4 regions of the Salinicoccus sp. RF5 genome follow, and region 1 is predicted to be linked to each of the others. Evidence: predicted binding sites of a transcription regulator. Region 1 holds the regulator's gene; each other region holds the start of a gene.

What was found. Region 1 encodes Rex, which represses fermentation and respiration genes when NADH is low (regulators of the CRP and FNR family bind a similar motif). Its sites were predicted from a motif close to TTGTGAAATATTTCACAA; they were not measured.
Region 2: the regulator Rex is predicted to act here: its motif matches at 2,381-2,398, upstream of LLU09_RS02305 (TIGR04053 family radical SAM/SPASM domain-containing protein).
Region 3: the regulator Rex is predicted to act here: its motif matches at 2,331-2,348, upstream of LLU09_RS06480 (nitrate/nitrite transporter).
Region 4: the regulator Rex is predicted to act here: its motif matches at 3,719-3,736, upstream of LLU09_RS12200 (DoxX family membrane protein).

Annotation. Positions count from the first base shown of each region.
Region 1 covers NZ_JAJGRC010000003.1:3,694-9,603, forward strand. Annotated here, with positions in the region: gene LLU09_RS09240 (ABC-F family ATP-binding cassette domain-containing protein) at 1-1,294, opposite strand, end outside; gene LLU09_RS09245 (redox-sensing transcriptional repressor Rex) at 1,432-2,064, shown strand; gene LLU09_RS09250 (twin-arginine translocase TatA/TatE family subunit) at 2,105-2,338, shown strand; gene tatC (twin-arginine translocase subunit TatC) at 2,398-3,159, shown strand; gene LLU09_RS09260 (glycoside hydrolase family 32 protein) at 3,173-4,648, shown strand; gene LLU09_RS09265 (MurR/RpiR family transcriptional regulator) at 4,762-5,598, shown strand; gene LLU09_RS09270 (hypothetical protein) at 5,810-5,910, shown strand, end outside.
Region 2 covers NZ_JAJGRC010000001.1:413,257-419,166, reverse strand. Annotated here, with positions in the region: gene LLU09_RS02315 (carboxymuconolactone decarboxylase family protein) at 1-87, shown strand, start outside; gene LLU09_RS12650 (VOC family protein) at 282-629, opposite strand; partial or broken gene LLU09_RS12645 (VOC family protein) at 675-1,055, opposite strand; gene LLU09_RS02305 (TIGR04053 family radical SAM/SPASM domain-containing protein) at 1,174-2,316, opposite strand; gene LLU09_RS02300 (hypothetical protein) at 2,470-2,820, shown strand; gene LLU09_RS02295 (PhoH family protein) at 2,935-3,879, shown strand; gene ybeY (rRNA maturation RNase YbeY) at 3,885-4,349, shown strand; gene LLU09_RS02285 (diacylglycerol kinase) at 4,351-4,695, shown strand; gene cdd (cytidine deaminase) at 4,711-5,121, shown strand; gene era (GTPase Era) at 5,118-5,910, shown strand, end outside.
Region 3 covers NZ_JAJGRC010000001.1:1,246,172-1,252,081, forward strand. Annotated here, with positions in the region: gene LLU09_RS06470 (MogA/MoaB family molybdenum cofactor biosynthesis protein) at 1-107, opposite strand, end outside; gene LLU09_RS06475 (ThiF family adenylyltransferase) at 118-1,116, opposite strand; gene LLU09_RS06480 (nitrate/nitrite transporter) at 1,127-2,305, opposite strand; gene LLU09_RS06485 (hemerythrin domain-containing protein) at 2,416-2,949, opposite strand; gene LLU09_RS06490 (response regulator) at 2,965-3,615, opposite strand; gene LLU09_RS06495 (sensor histidine kinase) at 3,627-4,658, opposite strand; gene LLU09_RS06500 (GAF domain-containing protein) at 4,651-5,109, opposite strand; gene narI (respiratory nitrate reductase subunit gamma) at 5,161-5,835, opposite strand; gene narJ (nitrate reductase molybdenum cofactor assembly chaperone) at 5,828-5,910, opposite strand, start outside.
Region 4 covers NZ_JAJGRC010000004.1:247,082-252,991, forward strand. Annotated here, with positions in the region: gene LLU09_RS12170 (NHL repeat-containing protein) at 1-220, shown strand, start outside; gene LLU09_RS12175 (arylamine N-acetyltransferase family protein) at 273-1,028, shown strand; gene LLU09_RS12180 (DUF4385 domain-containing protein) at 1,100-1,546, shown strand; gene LLU09_RS12185 (YaiI/YqxD family protein) at 1,607-2,062, shown strand; gene LLU09_RS12190 (YfiT family bacillithiol transferase) at 2,157-2,666, shown strand; gene LLU09_RS12195 (alpha/beta fold hydrolase) at 2,781-3,659, shown strand; gene LLU09_RS12200 (DoxX family membrane protein) at 3,815-4,333, shown strand; gene LLU09_RS12205 (DUF2254 domain-containing protein) at 4,479-5,771, shown strand; gene LLU09_RS12210 (NAD(P)H-binding protein) at 5,903-5,910, shown strand, end outside.

The DNA of each region.
Region 1 (5,910 bases):
GGAAACGCCCCAGCACTTTGCGGACATCACTTTCATTCATGTTCGGATATTCATGCCACAGTTCTTCGAGGACATTCCTGTTGGAGGTGAATTCGGCCTGCTTCTGGTCATAGTAGCCGATGGAGACATTCGTGCCGTAGATGATTTCTCCCGCATGACGGGGCAGTTTCTTCGCAATGGTTTTGACGAGCGTGGATTTTCCGATACCATTCGGACCGATGATCGCCAGACGGTCCCCCTTATCGACGTTCAGGGTGATGCCGCTGTTCAGCGTCTCTTCATATCCGATGTCGAGGCTCTTGATACGGAGGACATCGTTTCCACTCTCCCTTTTTATATCGAAGGAGAAACGTGCACTTTTTCTGTCGATCTGCGGCGTATCCATCCGGTCCATCTGCTCAAGCTTCTTGCGGCGGCTTTTTGCCATATTGCTCGTCGAAGCCCGTGCGATGTTCTTTTCGACGAAGGTTTCGAGCTGTTTGATCTCCTTCTGCTGATGTTCGTAGGCTTTCATGCGAAGGCTGTAGTTCTTTTCCTTTTCCTTCACGTACTTTGTATAGTTCGAGTGATAGAGTGTCCCACGGTTCATCTCCACTTCAAAGATCTTATCGACCGTGCGGTCGAGGAAGTAGCGGTCATGGCTGATGATTGCGATTGCACCTGTAAAACTGTTCAGGTACTGTTCAAGCCAAGCCACGGTGTCCATGTCCAGGTGGTTGGTCGGTTCATCGAGAAGGAGCAGGTCCGGCTTTGACAGCAGCATCTGGCCCAGGGCGAGGCGTGTCTTCTGGCCGCCCGAGAATGCATCGACGTTGCGGTCGAGGTCGTCCTTGGTGAAATTGAGTCCGGTGATGACCGTCTTGATCTGTGCATCGATCGTGTACCCTCCCTGGGACTCGAATGAATTCTGCAGGGTATCATAACGTTCCACCTGCTCGCTGTAGGCAGGATCGTCGTAGTCATGTTCTGCCAGCCAAGTCGTTACTTTCTGCATCTCCTCCTGGATGTGGAGCAGGTGCGAGAACGGCCGCATCATTTCATCCTGCACAGTCTGGGAGGATTCCAGTGTCATCTGCTGGGTCAGGTAGCCGATGGAGATGCCTTTCGGAGTGGTGATCTGCCCCTCATCAAGCCCAAGTTCGCCTGCCATCATTTTCATGAGCGTGGTCTTTCCGGCACCGTTCTTCCCCACGATGCCGACGGTTTCGCCCTTTTTTATTTCAAGATTTATATTTTCAAAAATCATGTCTGTACCGAATGATTTCTTTACATTTCCCAACTGCATCACTATCATATTCATTACCTCACTTTCTTCAAGTCTACAATAAATAAATAAAAAAAACGATGAAATTAAACGACGTTGACTACACTATGAAAATCGAGATATGCTATAATATATCAACAGAGTGTAATAAACGAGGTGTGGGACATTTGAACAGTAAAAAGAAAATCCCAAATGCAACTATGAAACGTCTCCCTTTATACTATAGATTTTTTAAGAACGCTGAAAAATCCGGTGTGGACAGAGTCTCATCCAGAGAGATCAGTGAGGCATTGGATATTGACTCTGCCACTATAAGGCGAGACTTCTCCTATTTTGGGGAGCTTGGTAGAAAAGGGTACGGCTACAATGTCAAAAGCCTTCTGAACTTCTTCATGGAACACATCCAGGGGAATGAAGTGAAGAATGTTGCGATCATTGGTGCCGGCAATCTGGGCAGCGCGTTATTAAACTACAAATTCAGTAATATAAATGATAGAATGAACGTAGTTGCCGCCTTTGACAGCAATGATGAAATTGTTGGAACATCCATCAACGATACATTAGTATATCATCCAGATGAACTTGAAGATATGGTCAGTAGACATAACATAGACGTTGCGATACTCACCCTGCCGGCAGAGGTCAGCCAGGCGATGGCTGAACGGCTTGTAGATGCGGGCATCAAGGGTATACTCAACTTCACGCCTATCAGATTGGACGTAAATGATGGAATCTATGTACACAATATAGATTTGAGTGTTGAATTGCAGGCGCTATTCTTTTATATGAAACATATCTAGGAGGGGTAATATGCTTGAAATGTTTATGCCGGGGACACTTATGGCAGTAGGGCCGACAAGTATGATTGTAATCGCTGTGGTAGCATTGATCATATTCGGACCCAAGAAGCTTCCTCAGTTCGGACGCGCAATGGGCTCCACTTTAAAGGAATTTAAAGACGCAACCAAGGGCCTTGCTACGGATGATGATGACGAAGAAGAACTCGAGAGAAAAAAGCAGCCGAAGAAAATTGAAGCGGTTGAAGTTGAAAAAGCTGAAGAAACAAAAGTATAAAGATTTGGAGGTGGCGAAAGCCACCTTTTTTTAAAGAGTTTAAAGAGGTGAAAAGTAAGATGACAGACTCGGAAAAAAAAGAATTTACCGAGCACCTGGAAGAGTTGAGGAAGCGTCTGCTCATTGTCATGTATTTCTTTGTCGGCGCGTTGATTATAGGGTTTTTCCTCTCCAAGCCACTGATATACCAGATGCAGAATGCCCCATGGGCAGAGTCGATCCAAATGCACGCATTCCAGGTCACGGACCCGTTGAAGATCTATCTGCTCGTGATCGTCATAATCGGTCTTGTAGTGGTGTTGCCGGTCATCATGTATCAGCTTTGGGCATTTGTGGCACCGGGGTTGTATGGCAATGAACGGAAGTTGACGCTGAGCTACATCCCGATCGTCATGATCCTCATGCTGATCGGCATGGCTTTCGGCTACTTCGTTCTCGTACCCTATATCATCCAGTTCACTTTCGATCTTTCGGAAGACATGGGGATCGAGACGACCATCGGCATCAACCAGTATTTCGGGTTCCTCTTCAGGACGGTCCTGCCATTCGGCGTCATCTTCCAGATGCCGATCCTGGTGCTTTTCCTGACACAGCTTGGCCTGTTGACGCCGATGTTCCTCAAGAAGAACAGAAAGTATGCCTATTTCATCCTTCTGGTGATTGCGGCGCTCATTGCCCCGCCAGATCTGATGACGCATATCATGCTGACGATACCAATGATCGTACTATACGAAATCAGCATATACATCTCAAAAATCGGCTATCGGAGGCATTTGAAGGCAGAACAGAAGGCAATAGAAGAATCTTTGGATTCCGACTAGGGAGGTATTCAGGGTGAAATTCGATTCGAACACTGAAGCGTTTAAAACGTTGGGAGAAGCGGACAATGACTCATTGAATGAACGGCTTGAACAGGCACAGGATGACCAGTGGAGGCAGAAATACCATGTACAGCCCATTGCCGGCAGCATGAATTCGATTGCCGGATTCGTCCACCACGAGGGTATGTACCATATCTTCTATCAATGGTCCCCCTTTGCCGACAAAAGAACGAGATGCCTATATCATGTGACTTCGGGTGACCTTGTTTATTTTGAGAACAGGGGAATAGTAAAGATGTTGTCGGACGGAGCCTATTCAGGCTCCGCTTTTGTAATGGAAGAAGATATCCACCTCTACCACACTGAAGTGCGTTCGAACACGGTGTATCAGCAATATACCCCCTTAAAGATACAGGCGGGCATCCTCCATCCGGACAGGGCCGTACCCATCATCAAAGGCGTACCGCCCGAGTACGGCTGGTTGATGAAGGACCCGAAAGTCTGGTACGAGAATGGCAGGTGTTTCATGCTGCTCGGGGCGACTTCATCAGAAGAGTACGGGCGCCTCCTCGTCTTTGCCGGGGAAACACCTTCAGCATTCGAGTACAGGGGGGAATTGAAGACAGAACTCGACCAGTTCGGCTTCATGTGGGAAGCACCGGATTATTTTGAATTGGATGGCCACCAGGTATTCATGTTCTGTCCCCAGGGGCTCGACAAGTACAGGAACAGCTATTGGAACATATATCAGTCGGGATATATCATCGGGGAGTCGGATTGTGAAGCATTGACGCTCGACCATGGTTCGTTCCATGAATTGGACCATGGATTCGATTTCTATGCACCGCAGACGGTCCTCAACGGGGATGGGGAACGGCTGATGATCGGCTGGATGGGGATGAAGGAGACGGTTTATCCAACTGGGGATGCCTGGTCGCACTGCCTGACGCTTCCCCGCGAACTGTCTATTGAGGCGGGGCGGTTGAAGCAGAGGCCGGCTGCGTCACTCAGGAAACTGAGGGAAGCGGAGATGACGGCTGAAGGGTATTTCAACCACCGTCCAAAAAAAGTGAGGGATTTCTATGGGGACAACTACGAACTCGTCATGGATATCCTTGAGAATGACGCGACCCGCATCCATATCGACCTGAGGGTGAGCAGGAGGGAGCAGACGAGCCTGATCTATGAAACGGATACTCAGACGCTTATTCTGGATACTGCCTTCAGCGGTGCAATGCCCGAGAATGTGGATGGAACAGAGAGGAAGGTTGTACTTGATGCTCCGCTTACAAGCCTTCATATATTCGTTGATGTCTCAAGCATCGAAATCTTCGCCAATGACGGGGAAGCGGTAATGACAGCACGCATCTTCCCCTCCGATAGGGCGACGGGCATGGAGGTCTCCACGGAAATCGGCAGCTGTCATGTCAAGATGACCAGATACAGTTTGAAGCAGCTATCTTCGAAACAGGTACTCGATCAAGGGTAGAGTAAACGTAATTTCAATATTCAAACATAGATTAATTTCAATTCTGCTTATAATTGATTGATTATTTTGTTATTATTAATCTACACAAGCTAGGGTGAGAGGAGAGGGAAGACATGTTTTCGGTATTGAGCCAGATTCGTAAACGTTTTGAATATATGACCCCAGTGGAGCAGCGCATTGCAAATTTCATGCTGGACAACCCCACGAAAGTGATCAACATGCCGGTGAAGGATATTGCGAGGAACAGCGACACCAGTGACGCGGCCATCGTCAGGTTTTCCAAGAGGATCGGACTTGCAGGCATCAAGGAATTGAAGGTGGAGCTTGCGAAGGAACTCCATACACTTGAGAAGGAGAACATATCCAGGGTCATCGATCTTGAACAGGATACACACAAGGATATTTTTGATAAAGTATTCAAAAATACCATTCAGGCACTCTATAATACTGAAAAGATCGTCAACAGGAAGGCGATGAAGGAGGCCGCCCATCTTTTCGCCAAATCGGACAACACCTTCATATTCGGGGTGGGGGATTCGGCGAATGTTGGAAATGAACTCGAACAGAAGCTACATAGGGTCAATATAAACGCCTTCTTCACCGCTGATAAGTACCTGTGCATGACGCGGTTGTCCAATGCGAAAGAGAATGATGTGCTCTTCCTCATCACTTTATCAGGCAAGACGAAAGAAGTAGTGGAAGTTGTGAAACTGGCCAAGAAGCTCGGGGTTAAAACGATCATCCTGACGCAGAATCACGCTTCCATTGCAAAAAGGAACGCTGATATCGCGATAGAAATCACTGAGGAAGAGACGAACATACAATATATGAACATGACAAGCCGCATCGCGCAGCTGGTCATCTGTGATGTGCTGTTCTTCTATATCTGCCGGGAACTCGGCGCCTCTGCATATGATACGATCATCAAGACATACGACGTCACCCACTGATCATTCCCCTTCAATTATGAAGGGGTTTTTTAATGTGGTGGAAATGCCACTTCAGCCTTTACCATATTGAAACATTATTGAAATATTCATCCCGAATCCCGTCCCTATATTAAGGTTATGTAACAAGATGGAAAATTGGTGGATACCTCTGCTGCCTTCAAATATAATGGGGATATTGTTAAATGGTGGCATAGCCGATGGGGGAATTATTTTGAAAGAAAAACTGATGAAATCAAGTATCGCATCCCTTCTGATTGCATCTGCAATATTCACATATAATATGGATTCAGTAATAGAAGCTGATGAAACAGA
Region 2 (5,910 bases), on a different contig from region 1:
GTAGCCATCGTCATGGGCGGCGGTCCCGGCAGTGTATATGGCGGCAAGGCCCTCCAGGCATATGACGATGCTACAGAAGAGGATTGAGCATCCAGGCAGAAAAAAGGGACCAGATGGATTGCTATCCATCTGGTCCCTTTCCTGTCTCAACTTTCATACGCCTGTTTCAGTGCTTCAAGGTCGATCTTCTTCATCTCGAGGAAAGCCTGTGTGACTTTCCGTAACTGTTCCGGTGAGCCATTCGACATCATCTCATTCATTTCCTTCGGGATGATCTGCCATTATACACCGAATTTGTCCTCGACCCAGCCGCACTGTTCCGCTTCAGGCTCTGCGGATAACGCGTCCCAGTAGTAGTCGACCACCTTCTGGTCCTCACGTAGCACCATAAGGGAGATTGCTTCATTGAAGTTGAATTCATGCGGGCCGGCACTGTCCATTGCAGAGAACCACTGGCCTTCGAGCATGAAATCCAAGTACATGACCGAGCCGGGCAGGTGAGGGGGCGTATCCTCCGGAAATCTGGCGATTTCCCCCATTCGGGAGTTTTCGAAGACTGAAAGATAGAATTCCAGGGCGTCTTCGCATTTTCCGAGATTCTGATCGATGAACATCAGGGAAGGGACGATCTTCGGCCAATCGCCCGCCTCGGGGCCACCAAGAATGAGCTGCCATGAGACTCCGAACTTGTCTTCGACCGAGCCGTATTTCTTGCTGAAGGGGTATTCATCGAGCGGCATGAGTGCAGTGCCACCGTCAATCAAAGCATTCCAGGTCTTCTCCAGATTCCGCTCCGCCTCCTCATCTTTTAAGGGGTCGAAATTGATGAAGAAGGAGATGGATGGGTTGAACGTGAAGTAGGAGCCTGCGTTGATGGCCATGAATCTGTAGCCATAGAGTTCAAAAGAAAGCTACTGTGCATCACCGGATGGCGTATCGTGCAGTGTCGTACGGTCTGTAAGCTTCGATTCCGGGAACATGGACATGTAGAATTCCACTGCTTCTTCTGCTTCCGTGTCAAACCATAGGTGGGGGACGATGATCTGGTTTTCCATGGTTAGCCCTCCTATTTCTTATAGCCATTATAACAGTATTTTAAAGTAAAAATACACCTATTTACATAGAAAAGGGACGCTATAGCGCTCCCTTTTCAAAATCATCGATATCATCCGGTCAGTTCTCCGTGACCTTCCTTTTCTTCTTTCGGTAGGCTTTCGGGATATATACACAGTAAGGCTCGCTCTCAAGGTAATCTCCAGTGGCGGCATAAGCCCTTGAGCGGGAGCCGCCGCAGACGTGCCTGAATTCGCAGACGCCGCATTTGCCCTTATAAAGGTCAGGGTTCCTGAGGCTTTTGAGTATCGGCGAGTTCCTGTATATGTCGGAGAGCTTGTCGACGCGCACGTTGCCGCAGTTGACCGGCAGCAATCCACTTGGATAGACATGGCCGATGTGCGAAATGAAGACGAATCCATTGCCGTCGTTGACGCCTTTCGGTGCGCGTCCAAGGCCATCGATCGTACCTGTTTTGCCTTCGCTGAGGGCATCCATGTAGCGGATCTGCGCATCGGGATCCTTATTCTTACGCATCTGATCCTGTATGACCACCCGGCGGTAGTGCTGGGCGGCTGTCGTCTTGATATCGAAAGGGACTTCGTCCTTGATCTTATTCAGCCATCTGAATACCTGCTCATGCTGGGCGGGGGTGATCATATCCTCGTTCTTCCCACGTCCTGTCGGTACGAGGAAGAATACGCTCCACAGCACGCAGTCAAGGGATTCGACCATCTCCCTCATTTCTTCAAGGTATTCGATGTTATAGTTTGAAATCACCGTATTAATCTGAAGCGGCATACCAAGTTCGTTCAGATAGCTGATGGCTTTCATCGTCAGGTCGAAGCTGCCTTCAGTCCCTCTGAAATGGTCATGGACCTGCTTGTTATGACCGTCCAGGCTGAATGCCCATCGGCTCAGTCCGACATCCTTCGCCTTCTGCATCGCTTCCTTCGTGACATTCGGTGTGGCGCTCGGTGTCATCGAAACCCTGACATCTTTTTCCACGGCATATTCTGCAAGTTCGAATACATCCGTCCGCATCAGCGGATCTCCGCCGGTGAATACGAGCATCGGGTACTCCATTGCGGCAATATCGTCTATAAGCCGCTTGCCTTCTACAGTGGACAGTTCGTAGGGATTGCGTTCAACCTGTGCTTCAGCCCTGCAGTGCAGGCAATGCAATTCACATGCGCGCGTCAGTTCCCAAATGACTATGAAAGGGACTTCGTTGAAGTCCGGAATTCTGATTTCTGGTTTCATTACCATCGCTCCTTTACCTGTTAATTCCAATATAAATCAAAGGAATCAGAAAACAATTGATATTTTGTGACAAAGTTAACAAAGAGTAGCATCGTTCATATTATTGTAATAACTTGAGGAGTGGGTAAAAGGTATTGGAAGGAGGGGAACTCAATGGAGACCATCATTACAGCGAAAGGTGTACACATTATTTTTCCGAAGGACTGCGGCAATGCACCGAAAAAGCGTCTGTTGATTGATGCACTGGCTGCCTTTATAGAAGGTGACCATGTTGAACTCGAGGAACGGGTGGATATCGAGAAGGTGCGCCTGCCATCGCTTCCTGAAGGCGTAATGGAAGTAAAGATCCATCGGGTGATTACCCATGGGAAGGAGGCGGGGGTGCACCTGACCGTATACTGTGCTGGTCGGAAGCAGGTGGAGGCGGGTGCCTTCCTGTCTTTCAGGAGTGCTGCGAATACCATCATTTCCAAATTGGATATATTGGTGGACAAGGACCGGTGAAATGGTCTGAGGGGACTTTCTGGAACTGTCTTCACCTGCACTAATTCATTGCAGTAGCGGTGGCTTAGTGGTAAATTTAAAGGGAAAGAGACTTTCTGAAAAAGGGGTTTACGCATGCCTAATATTATAAATATAGACAGCCTGGAAGAGGCTCAGGCACTTATAGGTGCAAATGATCAGCATATTACTTTTCTGGAAGAGGAGTTCGATGTGACGATCCACACCCTCGGCAATGAGATCACCGTCGATGGTGCTGATGATCAAAACATCGAATTGACGGAAGATGTGCTGATCAACCTGCTTAAAATCATCCAGCGCGGGATGTCCATCAATCTCAGGGACGTCCAGTCTGCAGCGATGATGGCACGCAAGGGGACGATCGAATACCTTGCGGATCTCTATAATGAAGAGGTCGCCCGGGATGTAAAAGGGAAGAGCATCCGTGCGAAGACGACCGGGCAGCGCCTGTATATAGAAAACATCAAACGCCATGACCTGACATTCGGCATCGGCCCTGCAGGTACAGGCAAGACATTCCTCGCTGTCGTACTGGCTTGCCAGATGCTCCGTGAAAATAGTGTGAAACGGATCGTTCTGACACGTCCAGCGGTGGAAGCAGGGGAGAACCTGGGCTTCCTGCCGGGCGACCTCAAGGAAAAGGTGGATCCTTATCTTCGTCCGCTCTATGATGGCCTGCACACGGTACTCGGCGCAGAGCAGACGGACCGCCTCATAGAACGCGGTGTCATAGAGGTGGCGCCGCTTGCCTACATGCGTGGCCGGACTTTGAATGAGGCATTCGTAATTCTGGATGAAGCACAGAATACTACAGAAATGCAGATGAAGATGTTCCTCACACGGCTCGGATTCGGATCGAAGATGGTCGTCACCGGCGACGAGACGCAGATCGACCTTCCGGGATCCACAAAGAGCGGGCTTGTGGAATCGGTCAGACTGCTTTCCGATGTCAGGGGAATCGCAGTGAATAAGATGGATGAATCGGATGTCGTACGCCATCCACTTGTATCAAAAATCATCAAGGCATACGAGAAGGAGTGAGCCGCTTGATAACTATAGATTTCATGGATGACGGCAATTTTACGGATGAAACCCAGAGGAGGGAAATCGAGTCGCTGATCAGTTTCGCCTATGGGCATCTGAATGAAACGGATGACGCGGAGATCAGCGTCTCCTTTGTCGATGAAGAGGAGATACAGGAGATCAACCGGAACTATCGGGAAAAGGACGCCGTCACGGATGTGATCAGCTTCGCAATGGAGGATGAGGATGACAATGTCATCCATGAAGATGCCCCGCGGATGCTCGGTGACATCATCATCTGCACGGATCGTGCGAAGTCGCAGGCTGAGGAATACGGCCACAGCTATAAGAGGGAATTGATGTTCCTTACGCTCCATGGCTTCCTCCATCTGCTCGGCTATGATCACATGGAAGCGGATGAGGAGAAGGAGATGAACCGGCTGCAGGATGAAATACTCGACGCCTTCGGTGTAACGCGGGAAGATTGATATGAGGCTCTACAACAGGTTCAAGTATGCTTTCATGGGCCTCCGGTGGCTGATGCAGAAGGATACGCATTTCATCGTACACCTCGTGTTTGGAGGTCTGGCGGTCATCCTCGGAATGGTTGTGGGACTTGACCGCACCGGCTGGCTGTTCATCGTCAGTGCGGTCTTCCTTGTGCTTATTGCTGAGGCATTCAACACAGCAGTCGAAGCTGCAGTAGATCTGTCCACGGACACCATCCATCCGATGGCCAAGGCCGCCAAGGATGCAGGGGCAGCCGGGGTGCTGCTGTCTGCAGCATACGCCGTCATTATCGGTCTGATTATATTTATACCCTATCTGATTTAATGAGGAGATGTTTTTATGAATGATGGAATATTCAAGGAAGAATGGCTGAAAGAGGCGAAGGTGGCGCAGAGCCGCGCCTATACACCATATTCCAAATTTAATGTGGGTGCACTGCTCATCACTGAAGATGACCAGTACATCTATGGGGCGAATATAGAAAACGCCGCCTATCCGGCAACGATATGCGCAGAGCGCAGTGCACTGGTAAGCGCCTACTCCAATGATATCAAGAAATTCAAGGCAATTGTGATCATTACGGATTCTGAAGAGCCTTCAAGTCCCTGCGGTACTTGCCGCCAGGTCATGAAGGAGCTCTGTGACGATGATATGCCTGTATATTTGGCGAATGCGGCCGGTAAAGTCATCAAACGCTCCGTGGATGATCTGCTGCCGCTCGGCTTTTCAGGGAAGGATATGGAACTATGACAGAAAACGAATTCAAATCGGGATTCATAAGCATCATCGGACGGCCGAACGTCGGCAAATCCACTTTCATGAATAAGGTTCTCGGGCAGAAGGTGGCCATCATGTCCGACAAGCCCCAGACGACAAGAAACAAGATACAGGGTGTCCATACGACGGAGACGAGTCAGATGATCTTCATAGATACGCCCGGCATCCACAAGCCGAAGCATCAGCTTGGGGAACATATGATGAAAGTGGCACGGAACACGCTGAGGGAAACGGAAGCCATACTTTTCCTCGTAAATGTGGCTGAGGAGCTTGGCCGGGGGGATGAATACATCATCGATATGCTCAAGCATACGGAGACCCCGATCATCCTTGTGATGAACAAGATTGACCTAGTCCATCCGGACAAGCTCATCGAACAGATAGAGGTGTATAAGGACAAGCTCCCTTTTGCAGACGTAGTGCCGATATCGGCGCTCCAGGGCAATAATGTGGACCGTCTGCTCGAGGTCATCGAAGGCTATCTTCCGGAAGGACCGATGTACTATCCGGAGGATCGGATCACCGACCACCCTGAGCATTTCATCGTGGGCGAACTCATCCGTGAGAAGGCGCTGCACCTGACCAGCCAGGAGATTCCACATGCAATTGGGGTGGAAGTGGAACGCATGAAGGCCGATGACCGGGGGACGGTCAATGTTTCGGCAGTCATCTACGTCGAACGTGATTCCCAAAAAGGGATGGTCATTGGTAAGAACGGCAAGATGCTCAAGGAAATCGGCAAGATGGCCCGCATTGATATAG
Region 3 (5,910 bases), on a different contig from region 1:
TGCTGAATGACCTTCATTCCACCCTTGTCAGTATCCTTCGTCCGCGTATCACTGATGGTGATGACGCCCACTTTGATGTCCCGATCGATTCTGCCGATGATGCTCATAGATATCCTCCTAGCCAAACAGTTGGTTGACGAGCGTTTTCGCCTTGTTCATTTCATCCAGTCCATGAATCAAGAGACGCCCATTCCTGAAACATACGAAACGGTAACCGTCATAATGGAACTCCTGGAAATACGGGGTCCGGTTCACCTTCGTGCCAAGATGGCCTACCGCATGCTCCACCGCCGCTTCGGTGATCCGGTCATCCATCACCTGGACCGTATCCCTCCCGCACAGGCGCATCGCCACATCAGCCTTCATATCGAGCGCCGGGTAGGTCGGGGCTTCCCCGCATGTATCACAATGTGCCTCCTTCATACCGTCGATGCGGTATTTCATATGATCCATATCCCATACATTCCCGATACGCATGTAGAATGGCGCTTCGTACTGTTCCGTCAATATCTTCAGCGCTGTGGTGACCTGTTCGGCCACTGCCATCTGGACAGCCGGCGCGATGATGCCGGCTGTATCGCATGTCAATGTGGTCGTTGGCAGCACCGGCACGAGGCAGCGGTAGCAGGGCGTCGCCGGGACGAAACCGCAGCTGCTGTAGGATGCTTCGACACAAGCCGCATACACCCATGGTTTGCCGTACTTATAGGCCACATCATTGATCAGGAGGCGTGTATCGAAATTATCTGTACCATCCAAAAGCAGATCCGCTTCCTCTACGAGACTTTCGAGCAACGGCCCGTCACAATGTGCGATGTGGGCGTCGATTTCGAGATCCGGACGTATTTCCAACAGCCGTTCCCTGGCTGCTATCACTTTCGGTTTCTTCTCGTCCGCATCCTTTTCGGTATAGAGCGTCTGGCGCTGCAGATTGGAATACTCCACATAATCACGGTCGATCAGGATGAGCTTCCCTATCCCGGCACGTGCCAGCAATTCACTCGAAAGAGAACCAAGCGCCCCGGCCCCGACGATGAGTACCGTACGGGACGCGATGAGGCGCTGTCCTTCCACTCCTATTTTATTGTATAGCATCTGTCTCGAATAGCGTTCCATATTATCACTCTCATGCCAGTTCATTTTTCTTAAGATTACTATTCATGTAGAACATTGTAAACAGGGCGATGATACAGAATACGGCCAGGAGTATGAACCCGAGGGCATAGCTCCCTGTTAAATTGTGCGTCTGGTCGATGACTATCGGCGGGAAGAAGCCGCCAAGTCCGCCCATCATGGCAACAAATCCGTTGCTGATGCCCGCCTGTTTGGAGAAGTATGTCGGAACGAATTTGAATACGAGACCGTTCCCGATTCCTGCACATACTGCAGCCAGCAGGCTGCCCACTGTAAACAGGAAGATGAAGTTGTACGTGAAGGCCAGAAGCAGCCCGGAAATTGCCAGTCCAACAAAAGTGATGATCAGGGCATGCAGTGCATTGAACTTGTCGCCGATCATCCCTCCCACCGGCCTGAGCAGTGTCGCTATAATGATGAATACCGCTGTCCTGACACCTGCATCAAGCGTAGTCAGGCCAAACAGTTCCTCATTTGTAAGGAAGCCCGGCAGGAAGAGGCCGAACGCGACAAATGCACCAAATGTGATGAAGTACCACAGGTTGAAGAAGTAGAACTTGTAGTCCCTGATGACTTCCTTGAACTGTTTCGCAAGCGGAAGGTTCACCTTCTTCTCCTGCTTGTCTCCAAATATGAACTGCAGGATGGCGAAAAGTGCAAGTACTACAAGATAGGTCTGCACTGCTGCCTGCCAGCCGCCGAAGGCGAGTGCCAGTGCAGGTGCGCCGAAGCTCGTCACCGCAGTACCGATGTTGCCCATTCCATATACACCGTTTACGAAACCATGCTTCTCTTTTGGATAGTATTTAGGAAGACTTGTAACACCAATACTGAATGTTGCACCACCGATGCCGAGGAATACGGCTGCGATCATAAGATCCATTACGGTGCTTGCAATGCTTAGATAGAATACGGGAATCAGCAGGAATATGAAACTGAATAGAAATACTGTGCGCGCGCCTGTCTTATTCGCGAATATGCCGAAAGGTATGCGCAATACGGAGCCCAGTATTACCGGCAGCGCAACGATGAGCGCCTGCTGTTCTGCAGCTTCCGGTATATCCTTTACAATTTCGGGGAATAGCGGCGCCAGCAGTGTCCATACCATGAATCCAGCGAGCAGGCTGAATGTATGGAGGATAAGCTGTTTTTTACCCATTTTTTCATTCATACGGACTAACCTCACTTACTTTAGATTGTGATTTATTATACAAATTTATTATATAATCTGTTGGCAATCTCTGTAAGAAGGGAAAACCCTACATTTGGGCAGCGGGGCCCCTATTCGGTAATCAGGGTGTTCACCTGCTCCAGAAGCACTTCTTCATCGACTTCCTTGAGTACTTTATCGGCCATCGTAAACAGCACGGACTCCTCTTTCACCATATGTACCATCAGCACTTCGTATGCTTCCATGACGTCCTTTACCATTTCATTCATGCTGTCGAGCGACATTTCATTCATATCGTGCATCGAATGATGGAAGAAGTGTTGGATATAGGCATCGATTTCCTGATGCTCTTCCTCTATTGAGAAGATCGGTCCCTGCTCCAGTCCAATGTAGGCACCGAGCATCGGGAAGAAATACTGCTCCTCCTTTGCCTGATGACGCTTCAGGGGCTTCTCGAACGCCGTCAGCTTCTCCCTCAGATCCTTTATGACCATGAGTCCTTCGAGGCGGCTTTTGACATCATCGTTTTCAAATTTGAGCACCAGCTGGAACCATTCATTCATCAGATATTTCAGATACCTGTGCTCATTCTCCAATACACGCAATGCTTTTACTTTAAATTGAAACTGTTCCTGCTCTACCATTCCATTCACCTACATTCAAAAATCTATCAATTTTTTCTTCATGGCATATTCTACAAGTTCAGGGCGTGTGGAGAGGCTCAGTTTCTCCATGATCCTTGCTTTATGCGCCTCCACCGTCTTGACTGAAACGAACAGCATTTCCGCTATATCCTTATTGCCGTAGCCTTTGGCGACCAGAGGCAGGATTTCCAGCTCCCGCTTCGTAAGGATGCTGAAGGGTTGCCCCAATTTCTCCGGGACATCTTCATCATTCAGAAGCTTTTCCATATTCTCATCCATGAGGACCGGGTCGATATACCTCTCCCCCTCGTGGATTTTCCTGATTGCCTTGATCAGTTCCTCATCGGGAGAGTTCTTCAAAATATATCCTTTTGCCCCGCTTCTGAAGGTATGCCTAATATATTCCTCATCGTCGTACATCGTCAGAATAAGTATCTTTATATCAGGAAATGCATCGTGGATGCGGCTGGCAGCAAAAAGGCCGGATTCTCCTGGAGGCATGCTGAGATCCATCAGGAGCACATCCGGCCCGAGTTCCTTCACCTTTTCGAAAGCCTGTCTGCCGTCAGCTGCCGTGCCGACCACTTCCATATCCGGCTGATAGTTGATCAGCATGCTGAAGCCTGTGCGGACTACTGCATGGTCATCAGCAATGACAATTTTCATGCTATCTCCTCCTATACTGGAATGGAACCGAAGACTCTGGTGCCTTTTCCGGGCATGCTGTCGACGCTGACAGTGCCGCCCACGCTGCTGGCCCTTTCCGACATGCCGAAGAGGCCGAGACCTGTACCAATCGGAGTGTCCCCGGTCCGGAAGCCCAGGCCGGAATCTTCAATTTCGAAATGGACATGTGGGCCTGTTCCGTCATCCATTTCCTCAAGCCTTACATTGACCGTATCCACTTCAGCATATTTGGCGGCATTGAATATCGCTTCCTGGATGATCCGGTAGAGCACCGTCTCCACTTCCGGATTGAAGCGCTTCCGCTGGATGTCGAGCGTGCAGTCCACAGTGATTCCATACTGCTTTTCGATCCATTTGAAATGTGTCTTGAGAGCTGCTTCTATACCTAGGTCGTCGAGGCTCGCCGGACGTAGTTCTACGGAGATGTTCCTGACATAATCGAGCAGCCGGCTCAGGGAATCCTCCGACTTCATCATCTTTTCGTTCAGTTCATCACGGTCATCGATATACTTGAAGAGCCGCATCTCCAGAAGCACATTGAGCAGCTCCTGGGTGACGCCGTCATGCAGATCCCTCGATATGCGCTTCCGCTCACCTTCCTGTGCATGGATGATGCGCTGCGTCAGCCTCTTCTGGTGCTCGATCTCCTGCGTCCTGAGCTGCTCGGACAATGGATTCAGCGTGAACACACTGATGTTGTTTTCCGGGTCGATGCGCTGGAAGTTGGCGATGAAGGGTACAACATCACCCTCCCTCGTGCGCATATATACTTGGAAGGTCACCTTCTCATCAACATGCAGATAGCAGTTGTTGCACTCCACACGCCCCCCGGCAGCATACATGCCCTGGCAATGTGTGCATATATGCTGAAATTGGCTTTTGTCATAGTTGGTATCATCCAGTGTGGCTGCGGCATGGGCATTCATATATACGATTTCTCCATCATTGTTGACGAACAGTATCATTTCTTTTGACTGGTGGAACATCGCTTCAAGCAAATTGACCAGGCTTGTATTATTCATTAACCATCAGCTCTTTCAATATTTGTTGTCTGAGGGTCGTTTCTACATACTGTTTGATTGCTTTATACTCTGTGTCGGTAAACGCCCTTTCCCTTCTATTACCCATCAGCAGAATGCCTATAACCTCTTCATCGTCGTTCCATATCGGAAAGGCGATGAAGCTTTTCAGGTGCTCCATCCTGAGTATGGGATAGCGGAAAAGGCTCGTCGCTATCTCCGTTTCTGATATATCCTGGACAACCATCGTCTTGCCGCTCTTCATGACCGCCCCGGGCACCCCTCTGCCGGTCGGGAGGGCAATCTTCCTCCACCTTTCGTTCGTACTCCCGACATTGTACTTCCATTTGACCATATACTGCCCACGTCTGTTCTTCACATCCGTCAGCGCCACTATATCAAAATCGAATGTTTCCTTCATGTCCATCAGGACAGATTCAGTTTTCTCTACCATCATACTACTCCTCCATCTCAAGGAGATCCCCTCTGCCATGTTTTCCTTCTGCTATCTGTTCCTGCGGTAGACGACATAGCTTCTTCCCAGATAGTTGAAAGGCAGGCTCCATGCGTGAACAAGACGTGTTGCAGGCCATAGTGCAAAAATCAGGAATCCGGTTAATACATGTATTTTAAAGGTTAATGGTACATCCGTCATCAGATTTGCATCAGGTGAAAAGATCAGCAGCCCCCGGAGCCAGACGGAAATCGAGGCCCGATAGTCGAAATCGGTCACCACTGCATTTGTTACGAGTGTTGCATACACACCGATGAAGGTGATGAAGAGCAGGAGGAAGTTGACGGCGATGTCCGATGCTGAACTCAACCTCCGTACCGATGTCTTCGTGATGCGGCGGAAGGTGAGGATGATCATGCCGAGGAGCATGACGACACCGAAGAACCCACCGACATATACAGCCCCCAGGTGATAGAGATGCTCGGTCACACCGATTGCCTCCATCCAGCGTGCAGGAATCAGCAGCCCGACCACATGGCCAAAGAAGACAGGGATGACGGAAAAGTGGAACAGGATGCTTCCGACCATGAGCTGCTTCTTCTCGATGAACTCGCTCGATTTGGCGGTCCACCCAAATTGGTCAATTCTATATCGCCAGATGTGTCCGACTACGAAAACCGCCACACACAGGTATGGGAAAATCACCCATAGAAATTGGTCAATCATTTTCCACGCCCTCTTTCTCCGACACTTCCACACATGCTTTGAATGTTTCCCTCAATCCTTTGATCAGATTGAAAT
Region 4 (5,910 bases), on a different contig from region 1:
GAATGTATTTCACCCAATGGATATATGCCAGGACAGGGAGGGATTCATTTATGTTACAGACCAGGTGCCGTCCTTGCACGTTTTCAATTCTGATGATGCATTTATCGGCAGGTGCCGGACACTGGGCACCTTTGGGCATGGAGTCGCTGTAGATGTCCACGGTGATATCTATATTGCAGAGATGCTGCCTGACGGCATCACAAAGCTTATAGGCATATAGATGTTTGTGATGATATTCAAATAGGATGCACCACATTTAGGGAGATGGACTTATGATTGAGGAGATGGATCGTTTTTTGGGCCATCCATCCGGCAGACTGGATGATTATATCTCGAGTTATATGAAACGGGTGCCTTTTGAGAATATAGATGTGCAGAATGAAGTACCTGTTTCAGTGGAACTGGACAATCTATCCGAGAAGATAATCACACGGGGCCGAGGGGGATTCTGTTATGAGATGAACACTTTATTCAGATATTACCTAAATGAAAAGGGATATGAGGCATATAATGTTGCTGCCACTGTGAAAAATCCAGATGGATGGACACGGGAAGGCAGTCATATGTCGACATTGGTGAAGGCGGACGCACTGTATGTCGCTGATGTCGGATTTGGCGACCTGCCCGTGAAAGCCATGCCGATTCGTCCAATTGGTCAGGAAATCACAATCGATGATGTGAATGGCCGGTACCGTGCAGTTGAAGTAAACGATGGGTTTGAAGTCCAGAAAGAAAATGCAGGTGTTTTTGAAACACTGTATAAAGGATATTTCGAACCGCGTAGGCCAGAGGACTTCAACGACAATATGGACTATAATCAACACCATCCGGATTCAATCTTTACGAGGCATCTGATAATCACGATGCCGAAGAGCTATGGCCGTGTATCGATGACGGAGAACAATCTCACGATCACGATGGATGGCGAGAAAGAAAAGCTTGAAGTGACTAGAGGCAACTATCAAAAATATTTAAATGAATATTTCGGCTTGGACGTTAAAATAGACAGGTTGGAAAAGGATTCATAACGGTAAGCTCGAGGGTATATGTCAAGAAGCCATTATTTTTACTGATAATAAATGGAGTTGGAGGGATAAAAATGGCTTTCGACTACGATTTGGATTTTGACAACATCGATTTTCGTGAACAGCCTGAACTCTACAGAGTGGGAAGAGGCGAGCAGGGTGTGCTGATGGTGGAACCCTATAAAAGTGAAATACTCCCGCACTGGCGCTTCAAGACACCTGAGATTGCCCGGGAATCCTCGGATAAGATCTATCAGATGTATCTGGACTATAAGGAAGAGGACGACTTTGTAGGGATGGACATGGCGAGGAAATTCCTCCAGATGGGATATACGCGCTCCCGCCGTTATGCCAATTATAAAGGTGGAAGGAAGTACGACAAGAACGGTGAAGTGAACGAACGGGATATTGATGAGGAGAAGGCGGAATCGGCTGCGATCTTTGAAGAGAAATGGAAGACGGTGCGGGAGGATGAAGATTACCTCAAGCTGAAGAAGGCGCATCAGAAGAAGTACGGATGAGGTGATGTATCTTCCATTTTTGCTTTTGTGTGGAAGAGGTCATTAAGGAAAGGTGATTGGATGAAAGTGGTTGTTGATGCGGATGCATGTCCGGTGAAGGATATCATCATAAAAGAAACAGGGGACAGACAGGTGCCGGTCGTATTGGTGTCGAGTCTGTCGCACTATTCCACCCAGGAATTGCCCGAGCATGTCCGGGCTGTGTATGTGGAAGCGGGTCCGGATGCTGCGGACTTTAAAGTGGTGCAGCTCGTAGCAGCGGATGATATGGTGGTGACCCAGGACTACGGGCTTGCTTCCCTGCTTCTGCCGAAGGGGTGCACAGTACTCCATCATAAAGGATTTGAATATGACGCCAGGAATATCGATCATCTGCTTGAGACGCGTTATATGGGCAGCATGATCCGCAAAGGCGGCGGGAGGACGAAAGGGCCGAAGCCATTCTCCAAGGATGACAAGGAAGCTTTCCTCAAGCTGTTCCGCCAGAAGATCGGGAGTACAGTGGATAAAGGATAGTTTTTTTATTCATCGCTTTGAGCGTACAATCGAAATCGAAGCTGGATGTATAGTATATTGAAATGGAAGACATTGTTATGGGAGGAGAATTTTAATGGATGTTAAGTTTCCAATAGGTAAACTGGATGTACCAGAAACACCAACGCTTGAAAATGTACAGGAGTGGGCGGATCAGATCGAGTCCTATACAGGTCGGCTGAGGGCAGTAGTTGATGATCTGGGTGAAGAGGATCTATCAAAAACCTATCGTGAAGGGAGTTGGACGGTAAGGCAGCTTGTTCACCATATTGCGGATTCTCAATTGAATATGTATCAGCGCCTGAAACTGGCACTTACGGACGATGCACCGACGGTGCCCGGCTTTCTCCAGGGGGAATGGGCGGTGCAGCCGGATACTGAACTTCCTGTAGAGGCGTCCATCAGAATGCTCGAAGGGATGAACGCACGCATCACAGAAGTGGCGCGCAACCTGACGGAGGCGCAGTTGGACCGATATTTCATCCATGAGACGAACGGTAAGATCACTGTAGCAACAAAAGTGGCGAAACTCGCATGGCATGAAGAGCATCACTTGGAACATATAAAAATTGCATTATCGAAATGATGGAATCGAATGTCCTGATCATCGCCTGATTTCCAAAGTGTGGTTAAAGAGGTTTGAAGCCGGGAATTATTAAGTGATTGGCAAACAGCTTCATACTACGGAATGGAGGTTATCATGATGAACATCGATTTCGAGCATATCGAGACGAATGGAGTGGAGCTCCATGTTGCAGTTTCCGGCCCCGAGGAGGGAGATCTGGTGATATTGCTCCATGGTTTCCCCGAGTTCTGGTTCAGCTGGAGAAGACAGATCCGTGAGTTGGCCGAAGCGGGATATAGGGTCGTCGCCCCCGACCAGCGTGGATATAATAAAAGTGACAAGCCGGATGGGGTCGGGGCTTACCACATCGATACGCTCAGGAATGATATCATCGGGCTCATCCACTACTTTGGACATAAGGATGCAGCCATCATCGGCCACGATTGGGGCGGTGTGGTAGGCTGGCATCTGGTGAGCACGCATCCTGAACTGGTCCGGGGCTTTGTGGCGATCAATGTGCCGCATCCGGCAGTAGTCCCTATAGTCATGCTTAAGACGCCCTTGCAATGGCTGAGGAGCTCATACATGCTGTTCTTCCAGATTCCGAAAGTACCGGAGAAGATCATGAGCAGCAACGATTACCGGTATATGGAGCAGGCCCTTAAGATGACGAGTAGAAAAGGGACATTCACAGAAGAGGAGCTTGGTGCATATAAGATTGCTTGGGCAAGGCCCAAGACGCTGACGAGCATGCTGAACTGGTATCGTGCAATGCCCTCCAGCATGAAGAGTGTGCGGAAGGACGATATCGAAGTGCCCGTAAAGATCATATGGGGGAAAGGCGACCAGTTCCTGTCCAGTAAGCTGGCAGAGGAGAGCCTTAAGCTCATCGACAGCGATGCTGTAATCTGGGTCGAGAATGCGACACATTGGGTTCATCAGGAACAGCCTGAATTCGTCAATGATCAGCTCCTCCGCTTTCTGAACAAAACCGCTTCTCAAATCATAAGCTGACCATCATTCTGCACAGCCTCCGGCTGTGCTTTTTTTATTTTCCTTAATTACGTAAATTAATGTGAAAAAATTAACAAAAACTATTGCATATGTGATAATATTCACATATAATGAACCTATAGAAAAGAACGGATAATCAGAGAGGAGAAATACAAATGATCAGATGGTTTAGGGAAAATAAGGCGAGCAAATATGTATTACTTATTTTGAGGATATTCCTCGGGTTTGGCTGGTTTACGAGTGGTTTGGGCAAAGTGATGAATGGCTTTGATGCTTCAGGATATCTGCAGAATGCAGTCCAGAATCCTGTAGTCGGCCCGGACGGCAGCGCAGTCTACCCGTGGTATACATTCCTTGTGGAAAATGTCTTTCTGCCGATGGCGCCGATCGTCAACATCATGATTCCATGGGGTGAAGTGTTTGTTGGACTCGGGTTGCTTCTTGGGGGACTGACCGCATATGCTGCATTCTTCGGACTGATGATGAACTTCGCATTCCTGTTTGCAGGCACAGTATCAGTAAACCCATTGTACATCCTCATCGGCCTGGCCATACTTGCTGGAGGGCACAAGGCGGGAAGCCTCGGAGTGGACCACTTCCTGTATCGTGAGAATGAAGATGGCACATCCCGCAGATTCAAGTTCCCGATGAGAAAGCGCGAAGTGACTGAATAGCTCTTGTTTCATCAAAGACCCGGTTCCATAATGGAGACGGGTCTTTTGCTGCGTCTTCTTATGTGGGTCGTTCCCGGCCTTCTATTGAGTATTCATCCCATCCCGGTTATGATTGGCTTACAGACTAGGAAAATGGGGGATGATGATGAAATTCCTGAAAACGATAAGAAACAGCATATGGGTCATTCCTGTGATCTATTGTCTGATGGCACTTGCTTTGGCTCTGATTGTCGTCTACATAGACATGAAGATACTGCCGCTGCTCAACTTCGAACTGGCGTTTTTCCTGGCGACATCGGTCGATCTGGCCAAAGAGATCCTCGGTTCGATTTCCGGGGCACTGTTGACGATGACAACGATTACGTTCTCCACCATCATGGTAGTGCTGACTACATATTCATCCCAGTTCTCACCACGGGTGCTCACCAACTTTGTGAATGACAGGAGGACGATGCGGGTCCTTGGTGTATTCATGGGCGGTTTTCTGTATTCGATCCTATCACTGGCCTTCATGCAGCAGGCCACATTCGAAGGGGAAGTCATTTCGGCGATTGTGGCGGTCATGCTTGCCGTACTCTGTCTTTTCTTCTTTGCATACTTCATCCATTTCGTCGCTTCGAGCATACAGGTCAGCAACCTCATCAATTCTCTCGTCGAGGACGTGAAGGAAGAGATAGAAAAGGAAGAAAAGAGGATCGATCAGGATCATGTTGCAGTAAGCGGTCTGAAACCCGAGATGGTGGAGTCGTATGACACGACGACTGCACTCCAGTCCGAAGACTTCGGTTTCATCCAGTTCATGAACCACGACAGGCTGTTTGAATGGGCGGAGGAGAATGAGGCTGTCATCCATGTCGAGCAGCTGGTGGGGGAGTTTGTGACGACCTCTACCATCCTTATCACCATCCATCACGATGAAGGGACTGAAATTCCGGACAGTCTGATCAGGAATATTGAGCTCGGCAAGGAACGGAGCGTATATCAGGATGTCGACTATGGCCTGCAGAAGATTGTGGATGTTGCGATACGTGCGCTATCCCCCGGGATCAATGACCCCAACACCGCTGTCCAGTGCATCCACTACCTTTCCGAAGCGCTCATAAAGAATTTCAAATATACCGGTACGTACGTCATATACAATGATGAAAAGCACCTGGGACGACTGGTGGTCAGAAGAAGCAGTGTGGAAGATAAACTCTATAAGATGCTGTCGCAGATCAGCTTCTATGGGAGGCAGGATGTGACGATCCTCAGGACGCTCATTGAAGCTCTCGAGAATATCGCCCTGAATAGTACAGATGATGTGAAGCAGGATATAGAAGCGTTCAGCCGCTATGTATATGATGGTTTCGATGAGGATGTATTGTATGACATTGATTACAAATATATCAATGAGAGGCAAGTCCGTTTGAGTGAAGCGTTGAACAGGGCGGAGTAATATGGAAATATTGATGGAATGGTACCCGATGGGAGTGGGGTACCATTTTTAATGCAGATTTCTAGTGGCTGGTCTAAATATTTCATTTCAGGGTATAAGTACGTATTGAAAAGAAGAAAAGGGGATGAATGTTGATGAG